DNA from 3 places in the Streptomyces sp. NPDC030799 genome. Region 2 is predicted to be linked to each of the others. Evidence: riboswitches for the same ligand, from Rfam matches in the RefSeq annotation. Region 2 holds a riboswitch; each other region holds the start of a gene.
The links. A riboswitch is a leader RNA that binds a small molecule or an ion and turns the genes downstream of it on or off. The one in region 2 is predicted to bind cobalamin.

Region 1: linked by a shared signal. The riboswitch ahead of nicT (Nickel transporter NicT) and the one ahead of ACZ41I_RS36325 (CbtB domain-containing protein) in region 2 are both predicted to bind cobalamin.
Region 3: linked by a shared signal. The riboswitch ahead of ACZ41I_RS17035 (ribonucleoside-diphosphate reductase subunit alpha) and the one ahead of ACZ41I_RS36325 (CbtB domain-containing protein) in region 2 are both predicted to bind cobalamin.

The regions. Positions count from the first base shown of each region.
Region 1 covers NZ_JBVIDS010000015.1:146,696-153,743, reverse strand. The annotation lists gene ACZ41I_RS32910 (DUF4142 domain-containing protein) at 1-197, shown strand, start outside; gene ACZ41I_RS32905 (glycoside hydrolase family 13 protein) at 194-1,861, opposite strand; gene ACZ41I_RS32900 (ArsR/SmtB family transcription factor) at 1,955-2,299, opposite strand; cobalamin riboswitch at 2,378-2,567, shown strand; gene nicT (Nickel transporter NicT) at 2,597-3,676, shown strand; gene ACZ41I_RS32890 (nucleoside hydrolase) at 3,673-4,683, opposite strand; gene thrS (threonine--tRNA ligase) at 4,766-5,980, opposite strand; gene ACZ41I_RS32880 (hypothetical protein) at 6,307-7,048, shown strand, end outside.
Region 2 covers NZ_JBVIDS010000018.1:39,541-46,588, reverse strand. The annotation lists gene ACZ41I_RS36345 (hypothetical protein) at 1-150, opposite strand, end outside; gene ACZ41I_RS36340 (hypothetical protein) at 291-1,151, opposite strand; gene ACZ41I_RS36335 (methyltransferase family protein) at 1,370-2,134, shown strand; cobalamin riboswitch at 2,165-2,284, shown strand; gene ACZ41I_RS36330 (hypothetical protein) at 2,347-2,748, shown strand; cobalamin riboswitch at 2,943-3,084, shown strand; gene ACZ41I_RS36325 (CbtB domain-containing protein) at 3,121-3,342, shown strand; gene ACZ41I_RS36320 (CbtA family protein) at 3,365-4,117, shown strand; gene ACZ41I_RS36315 (hypothetical protein) at 4,264-4,602, shown strand; gene ACZ41I_RS36310 (histidine phosphatase family protein) at 4,621-5,202, opposite strand; gene ACZ41I_RS36305 (class I SAM-dependent methyltransferase) at 5,435-6,166, opposite strand; gene ACZ41I_RS36300 (TauD/TfdA dioxygenase family protein) at 6,631-7,048, shown strand, end outside.
Region 3 covers NZ_JBVIDS010000006.1:189,884-196,931, reverse strand. The annotation lists gene ACZ41I_RS17055 (bifunctional albaflavenone monooxygenase/terpene synthase) at 1-116, shown strand, start outside; gene ACZ41I_RS17050 (GlxA family transcriptional regulator) at 139-1,101, opposite strand; gene ACZ41I_RS17045 (hypothetical protein) at 1,195-1,392, shown strand; gene ACZ41I_RS17040 (ribonucleotide-diphosphate reductase subunit beta) at 1,436-2,449, opposite strand; gene ACZ41I_RS17035 (ribonucleoside-diphosphate reductase subunit alpha) at 2,449-4,812, opposite strand; cobalamin riboswitch at 4,937-5,110, opposite strand; gene ACZ41I_RS17030 (hypothetical protein) at 5,391-5,798, shown strand; gene ACZ41I_RS17025 (hypothetical protein) at 6,102-6,305, shown strand; gene mctP (monocarboxylate uptake permease MctP) at 6,344-7,048, opposite strand, start outside.

The sequences.
Region 1 (7,048 bases), on a different contig from region 2:
GCCTGGTCGACTTCGACCAGACCCTGTTCCAGCAGACGACCCCGCCCAAGCTGCCCGACTCCGACCTGACCCCGCCGCCCCCGGCCGCCGGCCAGCCGGAGGTGGTCCTCACCCCGCCCCCGAGCCCCACCTCCACACCCGTCGACATCAACGGCATCACGGGCTCGGGACCGAGCCCGAGCCCGACCGTCGGTTAGGCCAGCCAGACCGTCGTGTCCGGCGGGAGGTTCGCGTTCCCGTCGAGCGGCGTACTGGCCAGCAGCACCTCCCCGGGCGGCAGCCGCACCGGGTCGGCGGTGAGGTTCGTGACGCAGCGCCAGGTGTCCGAGCGGGTGAAGTCCAGTACGCCGGCGGGCGCGTCCGGTGTCCAGGTCAGCGTCTCGCCCTCCAGCAGCTTGCGGCGCAGCCGCAGGGCGGTGCGGTACAGCTCCAGGGTCGAGCCCTCGGCCCCCGTCTGCGCCTCGACGGCGTACGACGCGAAGGACGCCGGCTGCGGCAGCCAGGCCGCGCCGCGCCCGAAGCCGTACGACGGTCCGCTCCGCGTCCACGGCAGCGGCACCCGGCAGCCGTCGCGGCCCTTGCGGACATGGCCGGTCTGCTCCCAGATCGGGTCCTGGAGGACCGCGGCGGGCAGGTCGGCGACCTCCGGCAGACCGAGTTCCTCGCCCTGGTAGAGGTACGAGGATCCGGGCAGCGCGAGCATGAGGAGGGTCGCGGCGCGGGCCCGGCGCAGGCCCGCCCCGGTGTCGATCGCGGGCGCCGTGCCGCCGGACAGCAGCCAGGCCGCCGGGTCGGTGCCGGGCGGCAGCATCAGGCGGGAGGCGTGCCGTACGACATCGTGATTGGACAGCACCCAGGTGGCGGAGGCGCCGGCGGCCCGGGCGGTGGCGAGGGAGTCGGTGATGACCTGCCGCAGCTCCTCCGCGTCCCAGCCGGTCTCCAGGTACTCGAAGTTGAAGGCCTGGTCGAGTTCATCGGGGCGGGCGTACAGGGCACGGCGGGCGCCCGGGACCCAGGCCTCGGCGACGGCGGTGCGCGGCGGGCTGTAGGCGTCGAGGATCTTGCGCCAGTCGCGGTAGATCTCGTGAACCTCGTCGCGGTCCCAGTACGGGTGGCTGCCCGGCGGGACGTGCGGCAGGGCCGCCTCGCCGGTGGCACCGAGGTCCCCGATGTCCCGCAGCGGCTCGGTGAGGTCCTTGGCCAGCCCGTGGGCGACGTCGATGCGGAAACCGTCGACGCCCCGGTCGGACCAGAACCGCAGGGTGGTGCGGAAGTCGGCGCGGACCTCCTCGTTGTCCCAGTTGAGGTCGGGCTGTTCGGGAGCGAAGAGGTGGAGGTACCACTCGCCGTCCGGGACGCGCTTCCATGCGCTGCCGCCGAACACGGACTGCCAGTCGCTGGGCGGCAGTTCGCCGTGCACGCCCCGGCCGGGGCGGAAGACATAGCGGCCGCGGGCCGGGGAGCCGGGGGCGGAGCGCAGGGCCTCCTGGAACCAGGGGTGCAGATGCGAGGTGTGGTTCGGGACGATGTCGACGACGACCTTCAGGCCGAGCCGGTGGGCCTCGCCCACCAGGGCGTCGAAGTCGTCCAGGGTGCCGAGGCGGGGATCGACGTCCCGGTGGTCGGCGACGTCGTAGCCTCCGTCGGCCAGCTCCGACGGGTAGAAGGGGCTCAGCCACAGGGCGTCGGCACCGAGGCCGGCGACGTGGCTCAGGCGCTGGGTGATGCCGCGCAGGTCGCCGAGGCCGTCGCCGTCCGCGTCGGCGAAACTGCGGGGGTAGACCTGGTAGATGACGGCCTGACGCCACCAGTCGGGGTTCTTGGAGGAGAGGTCCGGGGAGCGGTCTGCCACAGGGGCCATACGGGATCCCTTCAGGGGGAGGTGGACGACAGTACAAATCTGTCCACATGACCCGGAAAGGGAACCTTCGCATGGGGGGCCGAGGAGAGCACCTCAGCAGAGGTCCAGCACCGCGCGCAGCTCGGCGTCCACCACGCGGTAGCGCACCACCCGTCCCTGTTTCTCCCCGGCCACGACGCCCGCCGCCCGCAGCAGCCGCAGGGCCTGGGAGACGGCGGGATCGTTCATTCCGGTGGCCACGGCCAGGTCGGAGACGGCGAGCGGGCCGGTGCGGTGCAGGGCGAGGAGCAGGGCGAGCCGGTTGGCGTCGGCCAGCAGCGAGAAGCGGCCGGCCCAGGTGCGCACCCGGTCCGCGTCACCGATGGCGGCGATCGCCTCGCACACCCGGTGACCGTCGATGGTGCGCCGGTCGGCTCGGTCGGCAGGCACGAGATGCATGGCGTCATCCTCGCAGGTGGCTCTGTGATCTTGAATACCTGCACGGGTGCGCAGCTATGCAGTGCACCGCTCCCGCCCGTACGGTGGGCGGGCCGTGGTGCTCGGGAAGTCGATGAGAAGTCGACGCGGCCCTCGCCACTGTGACCGGGGAGTTCCGGTCCCGTCCGGCAGCAGCCGGGCCACTGGTCGGTCGTACGGCTGGGAAGGCAGGGACCGAAGAGCGCACCACCCCGTAAGCCAGGAGACCGGCCACGGCAGCTCACGAAGTGATCCACGAGGTGCTGGAGCGTGAACCCGATGGCCGATGCTGCTCCCTTCCGCTGGCGGCGCGAGGACACCCTGAAGACGGCGGGACTGCTGGCGGTGATCGTCGCCCTGCACGTCGTCGCCTTCGGGATCCTCTTCCTGCTGGTCGTGCCCGAGCACTACAGGGTCGGCACCGACGTCTTCGGGATCGGCCTTGGCATCACCGCCTACACCCTGGGCATGCGGCACGCGTTCGACGCCGACCACATCGCCGCGATCGACAACACCACACGCAAGCTGATGGCCGACGGGAAGCGGCCGGTGTCGGTGGGGTTCTGGTTCGCGCTGGGGCACTCCAGCGTGGTGGTCGTGCTGGCGGTGCTGATCGCCGGCGGTACGCAGCTCGCCGGCAAGGTGATGGACGAGCACTCGCGGACCCACCAGGTGCTCGGGTTCCTGGGAACGACGATCTCCGGCACGTTCCTCTACCTCATCGCGGCCCTGAACCTGGTCGCTCTGGTGGGCATCCTCAGGGTCTTCCGCGCGATGCGCGGCGGGGCGTACGACGAGCGGGAGCTCGAACAGCACCTGGACTCGCGCGGTTTCATGAACCGGATCCTCGGCCGCCTCACCAAATCGATCAGCCGGCCCGGCCAGATGTTCCCGCTCGGTTTCCTCTTCGGGCTCGGCTTCGACACGGCCACCGAAGTCACGCTGATGGTGATGGCCGGTTCGGGCGCCGCCGCCGGCCTGCCCTGGTACGCGGTCCTCTGCCTGCCGCTGCTCTTCGCCGCCGGCATGAGCCTGTTCGACACCCTCGACGGCACCTTCATGAACTTCGCCTACCAGTGGGCGTTCTCCAACCCCGTCCGCAAGGTCTTCTACAACCTCGCCATCACCGGCCTGTCCATCGCGGTCGCCTTCGTCATCGGCACGATCGAGCTGGTCGGGGTCCTGCACGAGAAGTTCGGTCTGCACGACGGCGTCACGGGCTGGATCGCCGGACTCGACCTGGACAACGTCGGCTATCTCATCGTCGGCCTGTTCGTGGTGGTGTGGGCGGCGGCACTGTCGTACTGGCGCGTCGCGCGGGTGGAGGAACGCTGGACGGCGAAGCCCGCCGCCGATTAGGGGGTGTCGTTCGGACGCCGGGATGATCCGAACGCCACCCCCTGGCGCTCCACGGTCTCCAGGTACAGCTTCACGTACCGGTCCACGTCGACCTGCAAAGCCACGTCCACCAGGGCGTGTTCGCGCTTGCCCTCGTGGATCTCGGACTCGCCGGGGCGGGGGCGGCGGTCGACGATCGTCTGGCCCCGGGTCGGGCCCGGGGCCAGGCAGACCTCGACGGGCAGGAGCCGGGTGGTGATGCCGGCCGGGTCGGCGACCGCGCACACCGCGCCCGCGTCGCCGAGGCCGCCCGCCTCCTCCGCCTCCGGGGCCTCTCCCTGTGTGGTCGGCCGGTGCGCGAGGAGTTCGCCGGCCAGCCGGGTGCCGGGGTCGCTGCTCGTGCGCAGCCGGTGGACGTCCGGGGCGTCGACGACGACCTGCATGAAGACGTCCAGGCCGTACATGGTGATCGGCACCCCGGCGGTGAGCAGGATCGCCGCCGCCTCCGGGTCGTGCCAGACGTTGAACTCGGCGACCGGCGTGGCGTTCCCGACGGCGACCGCGCCGCCCATGAAGACGATCCGCTCGATGTTGCGGGTCACCTCGGGGTGGGTGCGCAGCAGCAGGGCGATGTTGGTGAGCGGTGCGGTGGGGATGAGGGTGACCGGGCGGGGGGAGGCGAGGATCTCACGGCGCAGCAGGGCGACCGCGTCGAGGTCGACGGGGGTGCGGGTCGGCGCGGGCAGGCCGAGGTCGCCCATGCCGTCCGAGCCGTGCACATGCCGGGCCGAGCGGGCGGGTTCGATCAGCGGGCGTTCGGCGCCCCGGCCCACCGGGATGTCCGGGGCGCCCGCCTGCTCCAGCACGGTCAGGGTGTTGCGGACCACACCGTCGACGTCCGTGTTCCCGGCCACGCAGGTCACGGCCCGCAGGTCCAGGCCGGGGTGGCGTACGGCGAGCAGCAGGGCCAGGGCGTCGTCGACGCCGGTGTCGCAGTCGATGATCACGGGGATGGGCTGACCGGTCACAGCGGGCTCCTTCGTCGTGCCGACGCTCAAACCCTAGATCAGCACCCGGTGATCGGCCCCATGACGCCGGGTCCGACCGCGATCAGTCCCACAGCGCGGTGCCGCGTGCGGCCACCCGGGCGCTGATCGCGGCCAGCAGGTCCGGCACCGGCAGCGCCCCGGGGCGGCGGCCGTCCCGCAGGCGTACCGCGGCCAGCCCCGCCCCGGCCTCACGGGCGCCGATCACGGCCTGGTACGGCACCAGGCGGGCCGCCCGGATCCGGGCGCCCAGGGTGCCCTCGGCCGGACCGGCGAGCTCCGCCCGCAGCCCCAGCTGCAGGGCCTGCCGCACGACCGCCGCCGCCTGCTCCTCCTGCTCCTCGGCGACCGGCAGGACCATCAGCTGGACGGGGGCCAGCCAGGCCGGGAAGGCGCCGGCGTGCGCCTCGACGAGGTGGGCGACGGCCCGCTCGACGCTGCCGATGATGCTGCGGTGCACCATCACCGGGCGGTGCTTCGCACCGTCGGCGCCGATGTAGTGCAGGTCGAAGCGGGCCGGCTGGTGGAAGTCGATCTGCACGGTGGACAGGGTGGACTCACGCCCGGCCGGATCGGCGATCTGTACGTCGATCTTCGGACCGTAGAAGGCGGCCTCGCCCTCCGCCTCCTCGTACACCACGCCGGACGCGTCCAGGACCTCCCGCAGCAGCTCGGTGGCCCGGCGCCACAGTTCCGGATCGGCGACGTACTTCCCGCCCTCCCCGGGCAGCGACAGCCGGTGCCGTACGGCCTCGATGCCGAGGTCGGCGTAGGCACGGGCGATCAGCTCCAGCGCGGCGCGGGCCTCGTCCACCGCCTGGTCCAGGGTGCAGAAGATGTGCGCGTCGTTGAGCTGGATGGCGCGGACACGGGTCAGACCGCCGAGGACACCGGAGAGTTCGGCGCGGTGCATGCCGCCCAACTCGGCAATCCTGAGCGGCAGTTCGCGGTAGCTGTGGGAACGGGAGCGATAGATCAGGGCGTGGTGGGGGCAGAGGCTGGGTCGGAGCACGACCTCCTCCGCACCGAGTTTCATCGGCGGGTACATGTCGTCGCTGTAGTGGTCCCAGTGCCCGGAGATCTCGTACAGCTCCCGTTTGCCGAGCGCGGGCGAGTACACGTGCCGGTACCCGGCGCGGCGTTCGGCTTCGCGGATGTACTCCTCCAGGGTGTGCCGTACGACCGCGCCGTCGGGCAGCCAGTACGGCAGGCCGGCGCCCATCAGCGGGTCGGTGTCGAACAGGTCCAGCTCACGGCCGAGCCGGCGGTGGTCGGGCAGACGGTCGTTCACGGGGGTCACTCCTCGGTCGGAGAGGCGGGAGAGGCGAACGCCCCGTGACAACCAGAAGCCCCGGGGCGTTCGCCCCGGGGCTTCGATGCTGGTCAGGTGTCAGCGCGCCGGGACGGTCTCCGGCGTCGTCGTGCTCTTCGGGCACTGCTGGGCGCGCTGCATGGGGGCGACCGTAGCAGGCAGTGAAGCCGCAGGTCGAGGCGTTTTCGGCGGGCCGCTCACCCGGACGGACCCAAGCGCTGGTGAGGCGGGCGGGGCGGTGGTGCCGTGAGAGCAGGCACCCCGTCGGCCGCAGCCCAGGAGGCACCTCTGACATGATCGATGCGATACGCCTCCGTGGCCTCCCGCTCTGGCTCACCGTCGCCGGCCTTCTCGGCCTGGGCGGCTGCGCGGCGCTCGGTCTGAAGCACCCGGCGACCGCGCCCCAGCCCCTCCCGACGATCGACAAGCCGGCCCCGGCGCCGAAACCGTCCGCGCGGGCCGACGGCTCCACCCTCACCGACGAACAGGCACAGGCCGCGCTCATCACCGAGACCGACCTCGGTGCCCCCTGGACGCCGACCGACGGTGCGGCCACCTGGCGGGACGGCCTGCTGAAGGCGACCACCGAGGCCGGCGACTGCCAGCCGCTGCTGGACGCCCTCTACACCGACGAACTCCTCGGCGGTCCCGCCCGCGTCGCCATCGGTCTGGACGACGCCGACACCGACGCGCAGCTGCGCTACCAGATCGCCGCCCGGCGTCCCTCCGACGTCGACGCGGCGCTGAAGTGGCTCGCGACGATGCCGGCGCAGTGCGCGCGCTTCACCGCCACCACGGAACTGGGGATCCTGGAGGACGTCCAGGTCACCGACGCCCCGCTGCCGGAGGTCGGCGACGCCCGACAGGGCCTGCGCATCAGCATCGCCGCCCTGTCCCCGGACGGGCAGGAGAGCCTGCTCTCGCTGGACCTGGCCGCCGTCCGGGTCGGCGAGGACGCCTTCGCCTTCACCAACGGCGGCCTGGGCGGCGTGGCGAACAACGTGACCCAGGCCGCGGTCCAGGTCGGCGCGCTAC
Region 2 (7,048 bases):
GTAGTCACGGACGCGGCGCAGCAGGAACCGGGTGCGGTAGTAGTCCCACACATGGTGCAGGTCCAGGACCCGGCCGGGCACGTCGTCCGCGCGTCCGTCGGCGAGCCGCGCCCGTACGTCGGCCACTCCCACGCCGAGCAGCGCGAGCACCGCCTCCAGCTGGCTGTGATGCTTCTCCAGCGGACCGCCGGCGCGGCTCGCGCCCTGCCACTGACGCAGCTCCTCCTCCAGCCCGGCGACGGCGTGCAGCCGTGCGGCGGCGCGCCGGACGGACAGCGGGGCCGGCCCGGTCAGGACGCGTCCTGGGCCGGCTCGGGTGCGGTCCCGGTCCCGGGCTCTGTCTCGGTCTCCGTCTCACCGACGAGCTGCGGCGGCGTTTCGAGCACGGCTGCCGGGTCGTCGGCGGCCTGCTCCAGCAGCAGGGGCGGTACGGGCTCGGCGTCGAGGCCGCGCCCCGGCTGCACGGGTCCGTACTCCTCGCGCACCCCGCCGAGCCAGGTGCCGCGCAGCCGTACGACCCGGAAGAGCGGCGTGAGGGCTTCGCCGATCCACTGGAAGCCCAGGTGCCTGCTGCCGGCGAGCCGCGCCGAGCCCGCCAGGTCGAGCAGCTGCAGCGGCCCGGCGCCGACGGACGTGGCCAGGCGCAGCTCGGCCGAGGCGCCCGCCTCGGCGGCCACCAGCACGGCGGCCGCATCGGCCCGCACCACCTCGGTCACGGCGAGCAGACCGGCCTCCCAGCGGCCCTCCCAGTAGCGGCGGACGAGCGCCCGGGCCAGGGCAGGGGTGTCCGTCAGACCGCTCCCGGCCAGGCCCCGGTACGCCACCAGCGCGGCCCGCTGCCGGGCGAACCGCAGCAGCACCCCGGCGTCCGCGTCGACGAGGGCCGTGAAGAGCGGGTCCGTGGCGCCGGACGCCTTGAAGCGGACGTCGATCCCGCCGCCGGCGTCGTGCAGGAAGGCACCGCGGGCCTCGGGCGCCGTCGCGTCGAAGGCGATCCTGCGGTCGGCCAGCGTCCCGGCCGCGCGGACGGACCCGCGCGAGTCGTGCAGGACGTCCCCCACGCCGACCTTCTGCAGCAGGGGCCAGGCCAGCCACCAGTCACCCCACGCCTCGCGCATGGCGTCCCGGTACACGGCGAACGCATGGACCACGGCGTTCAGCTCCTCCCCTGTCCCGCCCGAGCACCTGCGCGCAGGCTAGCAGCGCCACACCCGGGACACGCCCGAACTGCCGTGTCCGGTACGGGCCTTGCCGCCGCGTTCTGCATCCGTGGACGGAGAACGGTGGGGAGCGGTGGGGATAGGCGGGGGCCTCTCCATCGACCCGTGGGTGGTGGTGATCGGCTGGGTACGCGGAGCAGTCTTGAGGCATGGGTTCTCTTCACTCGGCACTCGTCCTGACCGTCGACCTCTGCGTCCTGATCTTCGTCGCGGCCTGGGTCGTGGGCGCTGTCCACTTCGGCGTGCGGAGCCGGTTGGGACTGCGCGGCTGGCTGCGGGGACTGCGCCGCACGCTGCCGCGCCGGCTGCTGCCGGCGGCGGGCGTCTCCGCGTTCTTCATCCCGGTCGGGCGCTTCGAAGGGTTCTGGCGCCATCTGCAGTACTGGCGGCCCGAGCCGGCCCTCCTGGGTGTCCTGCCCGCCGTCGCCTCGACCGCCCTGCTGCTGTGGTCCCGCCGGGTGCTGGGGACGATGTGGGCCAGTGTGCCGACGGTCCGGGAGCACCACGAGCTGCGCACGGACGGGCCGTACCGGCTGGTCCGCCACCCCATCTGCACCGGCCTGCTCGGCTTGGTCACCGGTTCCGTGCCGGCCTGCGGCTTCGGTGTCCGGGTGGCGTTCCTGGTGGCCGCGATACCCGGGCTGCTGCGCCGGGTCCGGGTCGAGGACCGCCCGATGGCCCGGCGGTTCGGCGCCGCCTACGACGCCTACCGCGCCGAAGTCCCGGCCCTGATCCCCCACATACGCCGCACGGCCCACCGGGTCGGCCGGCGCCCCGCGGGCAGCGTGCCGCGCCAGGGCCCGCGACGCCGGGATGATCCGAACGACACCCCCCGGCCCGGTCGTCGCTCCGGCCGCCGTCGGAGGGCGGGAGCGGTGATGGTACACGCGGCGCTCCCACCGGTGATGGCATGATGACCTGCGACATAGGGCGACGGCGGTCCGAGGAAGCCGGTGTGAATCCGGCGCGGTCCCGCCACTGTGACCGGTGAGCGAGTTCCGGCAGGCCTCCGCTCCGCCCGGGGCGGGCAGGCCGGGCGGGCGACGACCCGGGAGCCAGAGACTCACGCGGTCGCCTCCTCGACGCACACCGGGGCGGATCTCCCCGGGAGGGGAGTGACATGGGCGTGCCCGAGAGGCCGGCGGAAGAGGCGTCCGGCGGAGCGGGGACGGGGAGCGCTGCGGCGCCGTGCCGGGTCGTCGTGTGCCGGGACTGCTGCTGCGGCAGCCCCAAGGTGACGGGGGTTGATCACCAGGCGCAGACCGCACGGCTGCGGGCGGAGGTGCCGGTGCGCATCTCCGACTGCCTCGACGTGTGCGACCAGGCCAACGTCATCGTCGTACAGCCGTCCACCGCGGGCCGGGCCGCCGGTGCGCGGCCGGTCTGGCTGGGACTTGTCAACGACCCGGATGCGACCGAGGACATCGTGACGTGGGTACGGGCGGGTGGCCCGGGCGTCGCTCCCCAGCCGGACATCCTCGACCTGTACGCCTTCACGCCGCCACGGCGCCGTGCGGATCCCCGTTGACCCAGGGGTCCGGTACGGCACCGAGCCGGCGCAGGTCGCCACCGTCCGGTGCGCGCCACCGACACGGCCGTGCGCAACTGCCCCCGGGCGCCGTTGATGTGGGCCCTGCCTGCGCTGCCGCCCCACCGGCCTCGTCCTGTCCCGCCTGCTGGGAGAGGAAGATCACGGCGGGGGCAGGCGGTCTTGGCCGTGCGCGCGGCACGCGGTACGGTCTGTCCGATATCGACGACGGCGAGACGGAAGCCGGTGGGAATCCGGCACGGTCGCGCCACTGTATGCGAGACGCCCCCGAGGCGTCCCGTGAGTCAGACCCGTGGCCGTCGTCCTGTGCACCACCGAGATGGGACGCGAACTCCCAGAGGAGGTTCTGCCATGGCGCAGACCGTCGCCCAGCCGACAGCCACCACCCCCGTCGTACCCGCCAAGCTGCCGCTGAAGGCGATTGCCCCCTGGGCGGTCTTCTTCGGCATCCTCATGCTGATCCTGCTCTACTTCGTCGGCGCCGAGCAGGGCGCCACCTCGGTGCTCAACGGCACGGACGTCCACGAGTGGGTGCACGACGCCCGGCACCTGCTCGGTTTCCCCTGCCACTGAGGCGAGGGGACACCGCCCGCCCATGAATTCCGCAACCGTACGGAACCTCCTCGTACGGGGCATGCTCGCCGGCCTCGCGGCCGGCGTGCTCGCCCTCGTCGTGGCGTACGTCCTCGGTGAGCCGAGCGTCGACAAGGCGATCAGCTTCGAGGAGGCCCACTCCCACGAGCACGAGATGGAAGTCGTCTCCCGCTCCCTCCAGTCCACCGCCGGCCTCGCCACCGGTGTCCTCGTGTACGGGGTCGCCTTCGGCGGGATCGCCGCGCTCGCCTTCTGCTTCGCCCTGGGCCGCGTGGGCCGCTTCAGCCCGCGCGCCACCGCGCTGCTGCTGTCGGGCTGCGCCCTCCTCGCCGTGTACGTCGTGCCGTTCCTGAAGTACCCGGCCAACCCGCCGTCGGTCGGCGAGCCCGACACCATCGGCAGGCGGACCACCCTGTACTTCCTGATGATGCTGCTCAGCGTCCTGCTGGCGGTCGCCGCCACCCTGCTGGGCAAGCGCCTGGCTCCCCGTCTGGGCACCTGGTGGGCGACGGTCGTCGCGGTGGCCGCGTTCGCCGTCGTGATCGGTCTGGCCTACCAGTTCCTGCCTGTCGTCAACGAGGTCCCCAAGGGCTTCCCGGCCACCCTGCTGTGGCGGTTCCGGCTCTCGGCACTGGGCATCCAGGCCGCTCTGTGGGGCGGATTCGGCCTCCTCTTCGGCGAGTTGGCCGAGCGGCTGCTGAGCCCCAAGCCGGCGACGGCCGAGAGCGGGCGAGCGGTTCCGGCCGCGCACTGACCCCTTCCGGACAACAGAGGGCCCTTCGGAACCATCCGGGGGCCCTCTGGCGTTCTCCGGACACCGGCGCACGGGTTCACCGGCAGGGCGAGGGAATCCGGCGGCGGACCGGAGGCGGATGCCCGGGCGAGGAGCGGAGGAACCGAGTGGCCAGAGCCCCACAGCCCCGCCGGATCACCGTCGGTGGCCGCGACGCGGTCGCCCTCACCCCGAGGGAATACGAGCAACTGGTCGCCAGCCGACGGCAGATCGGCGGCCAGAGCGCCCGGGTGCGGGTGCTCGCCCAGCAGGCCAAGCGCACCGAACAGCTGCTGCACGACCTGGAGATGCTGATCGCGGCCTCGGGGGACGGCTGCCGGGGACGGTCCCATCCGGCGCCGACGACATGCCCCGACCGCGAAGCCATGGAGCCGGGCGACGACGGCACCTGCCTGCGCTGCGCGATAGCGGCGCTGCTGCGCCGTCACCGGGCTTCGGCAGACTGAACCACCGGCCGGCGGCGCCTAATCGGCGTCCGGCGCGGCAAGCGGACGCCCCAGCCGCAGATTCCAGCGCCCGGCCCGGCCGCTGAGTTCGGTCACGGTCAGCGGCGGCACATCGAGGCGCCAGAAAACCGTGACAGGCAACCCCAGCGCGCCGCCGACGGCCGCCCGCACCACCTCCGGCTCGACGACGGCGACCGTACGGCCCGCCACGGCCTGCGCGTCGGCCAGCCACCGTGCGACCCTTCCGCACAGGTCCTGCACGGACTCACCACCATGCGGGGCGCAGCCGGGGTCGGTGAGCCAATGGCCCACCGCCTCCGGCTCGGCGGCCCCCACCTCCTCAAGGGTGCGGCCCCGCCAGCGGCCCACGTCGAGCCCCGCCAGTTCCGGCACCGGCACGCCGTCGAGGCCCAGCGCCGTGGCCGTCTCCCGGCAGCGCGCGCCCGGAGAGACGGCCACACGCTCCGCGGCGGGCAGCGACCCGGCCGCCGCCCGGGCCCGTACCGCGCCGACGGCGTCGAGCGAGCCGCCGTCGTCGAACCGCGCCTGCCGCAACGACGCGCTGGTGGAGGGGGAGACGAGAAGAACTCGGCTGGTCACGCGGATGCTCCTGCTGCCTTCGTCCTGGGACGCGGGCCCCGGCCGGTACGGCCCGCGCGGCCGCGAACATAACATCCACCGCATGCCTTCCGTGCGCCCCGACCGCCCACTTCCGGCCCGACCGGCCACACCCGGCCGGACACCGCGGTGCCCCACACACAGGGCTGTCTGTTCGACGCGGTGGTACGGCATCCGGCGGTTCTGCGAAGCGAACGCCCGGACCGGAGGGCGGTCATCCGGGAGCCGGCTTGCGGACCAGTTCGTAGGCGTAGCCGACCGTTTCGCAGGGGTGGCCGTCGGCTGCGCAGGAGCGGAGTTCGGCGGTGAGGTCGGCGTCGAACGTGCCGGCGTGCTCCGCGAGCACCGCGGGCGGCAGGAATGATGTCGACCGGATGTACCCGGCGAGCTCACGGATCGTCCAGCGGTGCTCGACGGAGAACTCGTGCCGTCCCGCGGGTTCGAACCCGGCACGTGACAGGACATCGTGGTCGGGAGCCTGCTTCCGTGCCTGCTCCCAGCCGGCGGGCACGCGGCCGGCCGCGCCGAGGGTGTTCTGCCATCTGCGCAGCATGCTGGAGAGCGCCCGCTGCCAGTCCCGGGGCCCCGTCCACGGACCGGTCGACCAGCACAGCGCGAGACAGCCGCCGGGTTTCAGCCAGCCGTGGGCGCGCTGCGCGACCAGGTCGCGGGGGAGCCGGTGGAACGCATTGCCGATGACGATCAGCTCGAAGCTTCCCGGTTCGGCGTGGAGATCCTCGGCGCCGACGGTGATCGTCCGGATGTGGGCCGCGCCGGATACGTCCGCCTTGGCGCGGACCACCTCGGTCATGCCGGGTTCGGCGTCCACGGACCACACGTCCGCGAACCGGTTCCGCAGGGGGAACGTGAGCTGGCCGGTGCCGCAGGCCAGGTCGAGCAGGCGTCCGTGCCCCGACGGTGCCGCCCGGCGCGCGAGGTCGGCCATGCGCTCACCATGGCACACGGCCGCCCGGCTCCGGACATACGACGGTTGTCCCTGTCCGCGATGCAAGACCCGTCCGGGAAGTCCTTGACCAGTGCCACGGACCTCTGCTGAACTCCGGTCCCATGAACCCGCGCGTGGACCTCACTCGGCGGCGCCACATCGATCTGGCGCACGTCTCCAGCGCGTTCTGTTGTCGCTGAGCCGGCACGTCGTCACACGGTCTCCTTGAGGACCGTTGTGCCCGCCTCCTGATCGTCCCCTTCTCCGGCTCTTCTCCACGACCGGATGAGCGGTCGCCCTGACCTGCATCAGGTGCTTTCGACGCCGTCGTTCCGCTCCTCCCGCATCGCGACCCGACGGCCACCCGAACCGCGGTGTCCCGGCCGCGCCGGTCGACCGTGCACTCCAACTCCTCGTCTTCCAGCACCCCGTGCTGCGCCCGCCTCCCCGACAAGGACCTCCGCATGCCTGTGTCCATCCGCAAGCTGACCGGCCGTATCGGCGCGGTCGTCGAGGGCGTCGACCTGACGGCCCCGAGCGACCCGTCGACGGTCACGGCGCTCCGTGAAGCCCTCAACGAACACAAGGCCATCGTGTTCGACCAGGTGAACCTCGACAACGCCGGTCAGGAGCGCGTCGCCGCGTGGTTCGGCGAACTCACCACCGCTCACCCGAACATACCGGCGGCCGATGGCACGACGAACGTGCTCGCCGTCGACAGCGAGACGTCCAAGGCCGACGCGTGGCACACGGACGTCACCTTCGTGGTCAACCCGCCGCAGGTCACCACCCTCCGGTCCCTCGCGATCCCGCCGTACGGCGGCGAGACGCTCATCGCCAACGCCGCCGCGGCCTACCGCGACCTGCCCGAACCGCTCCGCG
Region 3 (7,048 bases), on a different contig from region 2:
CCGCGGCGGTCTCGGCGAAGTACCGCTTCGAGCAGGTCGCCGGGTCGAACGACGCCACCCGCGTGGGCATCACGCTCCGTCCGCACAACCTGCTGCTGAGGCCGATGCCTTGGTAGGCCACCTGGTACCGGCGCACGCTCAGGCGGCCTGAGGGCCCCGGAACGTGCGCCGGTAGGCGTTCGGGGTGGTGCCGAGCGCCTGGACGAACTGGTGCCGCAGCGCCGCCGCCGTACCGAACCCGGTGCGCCAGGCGATCTCGTCCATGGTCTCGTCCGTGCCCTCCAGCAACTCCTGGGCGCGCAGCACCCGTTGGCGCAGGATCCACCGGTAGGGCGTGGTCCCGGTCTCCTGCTGGAAACGGCGCGCGAAGGTGCGGGGCGCCATGTGGGCACGGGCGGCCAGCTGTTCCACGGTCACCTCCTGGTCGAGGTGCTCCTCCATCCACACCAGCACCTCGCCGACGGTGTCGCACGGGGCCTTGGGCAGCGGCCGCTCGATGTACTGCGCCTGCCCGCCGTCCCGGTGCGGCGGTACGACCATCCGGCGGGCGATCTTGTTCGCGACCTCGGGTCCCTGCTCCTTGCGCACGAGATGCAGACAGGCGTCGATCCCGGCGGCGGTGCCGGCCGAGGTGATCACGGGATCCTCGTCGACGTAGAGCACGTCCGGCTCGACGGCGACCGTCGGATACCGGCGGGCGAGCTGCTCCGCGTGATGCCAGTGCACCGCGCACCGCCGGCCGTCCAGCAGCCCCGCCGCGGCCAGCAGGAACACGCCGGAGCAGACGCTGAGCACCCGTGCCCCCCGCTGGACGGCGCGCCGCAGGGCCTCCAGCAGCTCCTCCGGGTACTCCCGTACGGCATAGGTCTCCCCGGCCGGGACGGCGATCAGGTCGGCCTCCTCCAGCCGCTCCAGCCCGTAGGGGGTGGACACGGTGAACCCGCAGTGGGTGCCGAGGGTGGGCCCCTCGGCGGAGACCACGGCGAAGTCGTACACCGGCAGACCCTCGTCGCTGCGGTCGATGCCGAACACCTCGCACACGACACCCAGCTCGAAGGGATGCACCCCGTCCAGCAGCACGGCGGCCACGTTCTTCAGCATGCTGCCAGTGTGCCGGATCAGTGGCAGCAATTCGAGGGTGTACGGCAGTCCTGCCACTCACGGACGAGGAGTGCTCCGCGCGACAGTGAGGGCATGAACGGAAACCAGATCCAAGGCCTCATCGGCATGCTCGCCACCTTCGGGATCCTCGTCCTCATGATTCTCCCCTCCGCGATCGGCGCCGTGCGGGAATGGAGCATCGACCGGCAGCTCAGGCGGGCGGAGCACGGCGAAGGGGAGGCGGCGCCGAACCGCCCCCACAGCCGTCACGGCGTGGCCCACCCCGCCTGAGGGAACACCTGCGCGAGCCCCGTGTGCCGAAGCAGCGGGACGGTCAGAAGTCCTCGTCCAGGTCGACCGTGCCCTCCACGGCGACCTGGTACGCCGACGGGCGGCGCTCGAAGAAGTTCGTCAGCTCCTGGACGCCCTGCAGCTCCATGAAGGAGAACGGGTTCTCCGAGCCGTACACCGGTGCGAACCCGAGGCGGGTGAGGCGCTGGTCGGCGACGCACTCCAGGTACTGCCGCATCGACTCGGTGTTCATGCCCGGCAGGCCGTCACCGCACAGGTCGCGCGCGAACTGCAGCTCGGCCTCGACGGCCTCCTTGAGCATGTCGGTGACCTGTTGCTGGAGCGCGTCGTCGAACAGCTCCGGCTCCTCCTTGCGGACGGTGTCGACCACGTCGAAGGCGAAGGACATGTGCATCGTCTCGTCGCGGAACACCCAGTTGGTGCCGGTGGCGAGGCCGTGCAGCAGACCCCGGCTGCGGAACCAGTACACGTAGGCGAAGGCGCCGTAGAAGAACAGGCCCTCGATGCACGCGGCGAAGCAGATCAGATTGAGCAGGAAGCGCCGGCGGTCGGCCTTCGTCTCCAGGCGCTCCAGCTTCTCGACCGAGTCCATCCACTTGAAGCAGAACCCGGCCTTCTCCCGGATGGAGGGGATGTTCTCGACGGCCGCGAAGGCCGCCGCCCGGTCGTCCGGGTCGGGGAGATAGGTGTCGAGCAGCGTCAGATAGAACTGGACGTGCACGGCCTCCTCGAAGAGCTGCCTGCTCAGATACAGGCGCGCCTCGGGCGAGTTGATGTGCTTGTACAGCGTCAGGACCAGGTTGTTCGCGACGATCGAGTCGCCCGTCGCGAAGAAGGCCACCAACCGGCCGATCAGGTGCTGCTCGGCCGGAGTCAGCTTGGCGAGGTCGGCGACGTCCGAGTGGAGGTCGACCTCCTCCACGGTCCAGGTGTTCTTGATGGCGTCCCGGTAGCGCTCGTAGAAGTCCGGGTAGCGCATCGGGCGGAGGGTGAGTTCGAAGCCCGGGTCGAGGAGGTTCTGGGGACGGGTGGACATTACTGGCAGGCCTCGCAGGACTCGGGGTTTTCCAGGGAGCAGGCGACCGCGTCGGGATCGGCGGCCTGCTGGACGGGGATGGTCTTCTGTGTCTGCGCCTGGGCGGCGCGGGCGATGCGCGTCGCGGGCCGCGAGCGCAGGTAGTACGTCGTCTTGAGCCCGGACTTCCAGGCGTACGCGTACATCGAGGAGAGCTTGCCGATGGTCGGCGTCTCCATGAAGAGGTTGAGCGACTGCGCCTGGTCGAGGAACGGGGTCCGCGCCGCGGCCATGTCGATCAGGCCGCGCTGCGGGATCTCCCACGCCGTGCGGTACAGGGCCCGTACGTCGGCCGGGATCCACGCGAAGTCCTGCACCGATCCGTTGGAGTCGCGCAGCGCCTCACGGGTCCGTGCGTCCCAGACGCCGAGCTCCTTCAGATCCTTCACCAGGTACGAGTTGACCTGCAAAAACTCACCGGACAGCGTCTCGCGCTTGAACAGGTTCGACACCTGCGGCTCGATGCACTCGTACGCGCCCGCGATGGAGGCGATGGTGGCGGTGGGCGCGATCGCCAGGAGGAGCGAGTTGCGCATGCCGACGGCCGCGATCCGCTCGCGCAGGGCCGCCCAGCGCTCCGGCCAGGTCAGCTCCACCTCGTAGTGGTCGGGGTGCAGCACACCGCGCGCGGTACGGGTCTTCTCCCAGGCCGGCAGCGGGCCGTTCCGCTCGGCGAGGTCGGCGGAGGCCTCGTACGCGGCGAGCATGATGCGCTCGGCGATCCGCGTGGACAGGGCCTTGGCCTCCGGGGAGTCGAAGGGCAGGCGCAGCTTGAAGAACACGTCCTGCAGACCCATGGCACCGAGGCCGACGGGCCGCCACTTGGCGTTCGACCGGCCCGCCTGCTCGGTCGGGTAGAAGTTGATGTCGACCACACGGTCGAGGAAGGTGACGGCCGTGCGGACCGTCTCGTCGAGGCGCTGCCAGTCGATGTCACCGCCGCTCACGAACGCACCGAGGTTGACCGACCCCAGGTTGCAGACCGCCGTCTCCCCGTCGTCCGTGACCTCCAGGATCTCGGTGCAGAGGTTGGAGGAGTGGACGACATGGCCGGGCAGGGCGGTCTGGTTGGCGGTGCGGTTCGCCGCGTCCTTGAAGGTCATCCAGCCGTTGCCGGTCTGCGCGAGGGTGCGCATCATCCGGCCGTACAGCTCACGGGCCGGGATCGTCTTCTTCGCGAGCCCCGCCGCCTCGGCCTTGCGGTAGGCGGCGTCGAACTCCTCCCCCCACAGGTCCACCAGCTCCGGCACGTCCGCCGGGGAGAACAGCGACCACTGTCCGTCGGCGTTGACCCGGCGCATGAACTCGTCCGGGATCCAGTGCGCGAGGTTCAGGTTGTGCGTACGGCGGGCGTCCTCACCGGTGTTGTCGCGCAGCTCCAGGAACTCCTCGATGTCGGAGTGCCAGGTCTCCAGGTAGACGGCCGCGGCGCCCTTGCGCCGGCCGCCCTGGTTCACGGCCGCCACCGAGGCGTCCAAGGTCTTCAGGAACGGCACGATGCCGTTGGAGTGCCCGTTGGTGCCGCGGATCAGCGAACCGCGGCTGCGGATCCGGGAGTACGACAGACCGATGCCGCCGGCGTGCTTGGAGAGCCGGGCCACCTGGTGGTAGCGGTCGTAGATGGAGTCCAGCTCGTCCAGCGGGGAGTCGAGGAGGTAGCAGGACGACATCTGGGGGTGGCGGGTGCCGGAGTTGAAGAGCGTGGGGGAGGACGGCAGGTAGTCGAGGCGGCTCATGAGCCGGTAGAGCGCGGCGACTTCGTCCAGGGAGCGGACACTGTCGTCCTCGGCGAGGCCTGCGGCGACCCGCAGCATGAAGTGCTGGGGGGTCTCGACGACCTTGCGGGTGAAGGGGTGCCGGAGCAGATACCGGCTGTGCAGCGTGCGCAGCCCGAAGTAGCCGAAGCGGTCGTCGGCGCCCGTGTCGATCAGCGCGTCCAGCCGCGCGGCGTGCACCCGCGCGAACTCGGCGGTCCGGTCGGCGATGAGCCCCTCCCGGTGTCCCACGGCCACGGACTCGGTGAAGGACGTCACGCCCTGCGAGGCGGCCTCCGCGCGGATGGTGAGGGTCAGCAGCCGGGCGGCCAGCCGGGAGTATGCGGGGTCCTCGGAGATGAGCCCGGCGGCGGCCTCCGTGGCCAGCTCCCGCAACTCCGCCTCGTCGGCGTTCGCCGACCGGCCACGCAGGGCGGCGGCGGCGACCCGGCCGGGGTCGGTGTCGGGGAGGTCGGCGGTCAGCTCGGTCAGGGTCCGCAGCAGCGCGGCACCGGGACCGTCGGTCTCCAGGCCGTCGGCTGAAGCCGGGTCTGCTGGCGCGATGGTCACGTGGGGCTCTCCCTCGCTCGGCACGGGGGCCTGGCGGAGGGCGGGGGCAGCCACGAGCGCACACGGCGTCGCGTCCACCGGCCCACTCCACGAGGCCCGGACGTCTCAGGGCACACCGGCCGGACGGCCGGGTGCGCTGTCGGCAGGTCCTCGGACTGACTCCTGTGCACGGCGTTCAGGGAACGGACACACACAAGTACACCGTTGCGGGACAGTTCCGGATTCGCACCGGATTCCCCTGCGGCGACAGCGAGGATGAGCATACATCTAGTGCCGGGCTGTCAGGTCACCCCCAGATGTTGTGTCTGTTGTGTGGTGCGGTGGCTTCGGAGGGTCAACTTCCGAGTTGCAGGGCCCGGCTGGAGTGTTTCCATGGAAGAAGGTGCCCCGCGGGTCCTTCGTGCCGAGAGCCGGCCTCGGAAGGAGAACGCACCATGACGAGGATCGTCCGTCATCCGCCGGGCAAGGTGCGGCCTCGCAGCGCGCCGATGGCGACGCTGGAGGCGAGACACGTGCGATCCGGGTTGTGTGGCTGATCCTCCTGACCGCACTCCTCGCCTGGGCCGCGGAAGGGCTTTGTGCTCACCGCCGGGCCCGGCATGGCCGAGATCGTGGGCCGTGAGGAGGTCGCCCGGGTCATCGCCCAGAGGCTGCGGCAGCGCGAGACCCGCAGGCCCTGTCTGCTCGTCGGCGGTGTCGGCACGGGCAAGACGGCCGTCCTGGTGCGGCTGACCGAGCTGCTGGCCCGGCAGCACGCCGTTCCCGTGCCGATCCGGCTGAGGGACGCAACCGGTGCCGATCTGAACTTCGAGCGCATGGCCAGGCAACGGTTCGCCGAGGAAGCGCCTCACGGCATTCTGGCGCGCACCAAGAGCGACCGGATCTGGCAGCAACTGCTCGCCGACGACAAGGTGGTCGTCATCGCCTCCCGGCCGCACAGTCCGCTGGAGAGCACCCCGCCGCGATCGTGGAGCTGGAGCCGCTGAGCGAGGAGTCGGCGCTGCACTTCGTCGAGGCGCGGGTCCCGGAGACGGACGAGCGCCGCGTGGACTGGATCGTGGAGACCGCGGAGGTCACCGAATCGCCGATCTACCTGCAGATCGCCCGCGAACTGCACCACCACGGCGACCTCGAACGCGTTCGTCCGCGCAACGACAAGGACCGGCTCGACACCCGCAGTTGGGACCGCAGCACGCTCCGGCTGTGGCTCCTGGAGACCTGGGCCCACGCCATGAGTGACGGCCGGCTGCGCGAGGACGTCGAGCTGAGCCCCCGGCCCCCGGGGCGGGGTGCCCCGGGGCGAGGTCCGCGAGCCCTTCTGCCGGCAGCAGCAGGTCCTGCTGCCCGGAACCATCCGCCGCTGCTTTCCCAGGCTGGTGCACCGAAAGACACCGCCCTGGGTCAGCATGCGCGTCCGCGAACTGGACCGCTTCTGGGACGCGATGGCCGGACGCACACGGGACGAGGGCGTCCGGCCGAGGCGCGTGGGCTAGGGGGTGTCGTTTGGATCATCCCGGCGTCGCAGGGTCCCCTAGTGCGCGCTGCCCGCCGTCGCCGACGGCAGTTCCACCTGGACGCCGAGGTCGCCCGCGTCCGCCGTGTAGTCGGCCGGGCTGGTCTCGTCGATGCCCTCGGGGGCCTTGGCGGCCTTGAGGACGAAGGTGAGGACCACGGTCACGGCGACGTTGAGGACGAACGCGGTCAGGCCGATGTAGCCGATCTCCCCGATGCCCGGGATCTCCTTGGCCGAGCCGCCGAAGTGCTTCTGGGTCGGCGAGGCGACCCCGTACGCCGCGACCGTGCCGTACACCATGCCGACCGCCCAGCCGGCGAGCAGCGCCCAGCGGTGGAACCAGCGGGTGAACAGGCCGCCGACCAGGGCCGGGAAGGTCTGCAGGATCCAGATGCCGCCGAGCAGCTGGAAGTTGATCGCGACCGTCTTGTCCATGGTGAGGACGAAGACCAGGGCGCCGACCTTCACCAGCAGTGAGACGATCTTGGAGACCTGGGCCTCCTGCCGGGGAGTGGCGTCCGGCTTGATGAAGTCCCGGTAGATGTTGCGGGTGAAGAGGTTCGCCGCCGCGATCGACATGATGGCCGCCGGTACGAGAGCGCCGATGCCGATCGCCGCGAAGGCCACGCCCGCGAACCAGTCCGGGAACATGTCCTCGAACAGCTGCGGGATGGCCAGCTGCCCGTTGGTGACCTTCACTCCGGCCGCGATCGCCATGAAGCC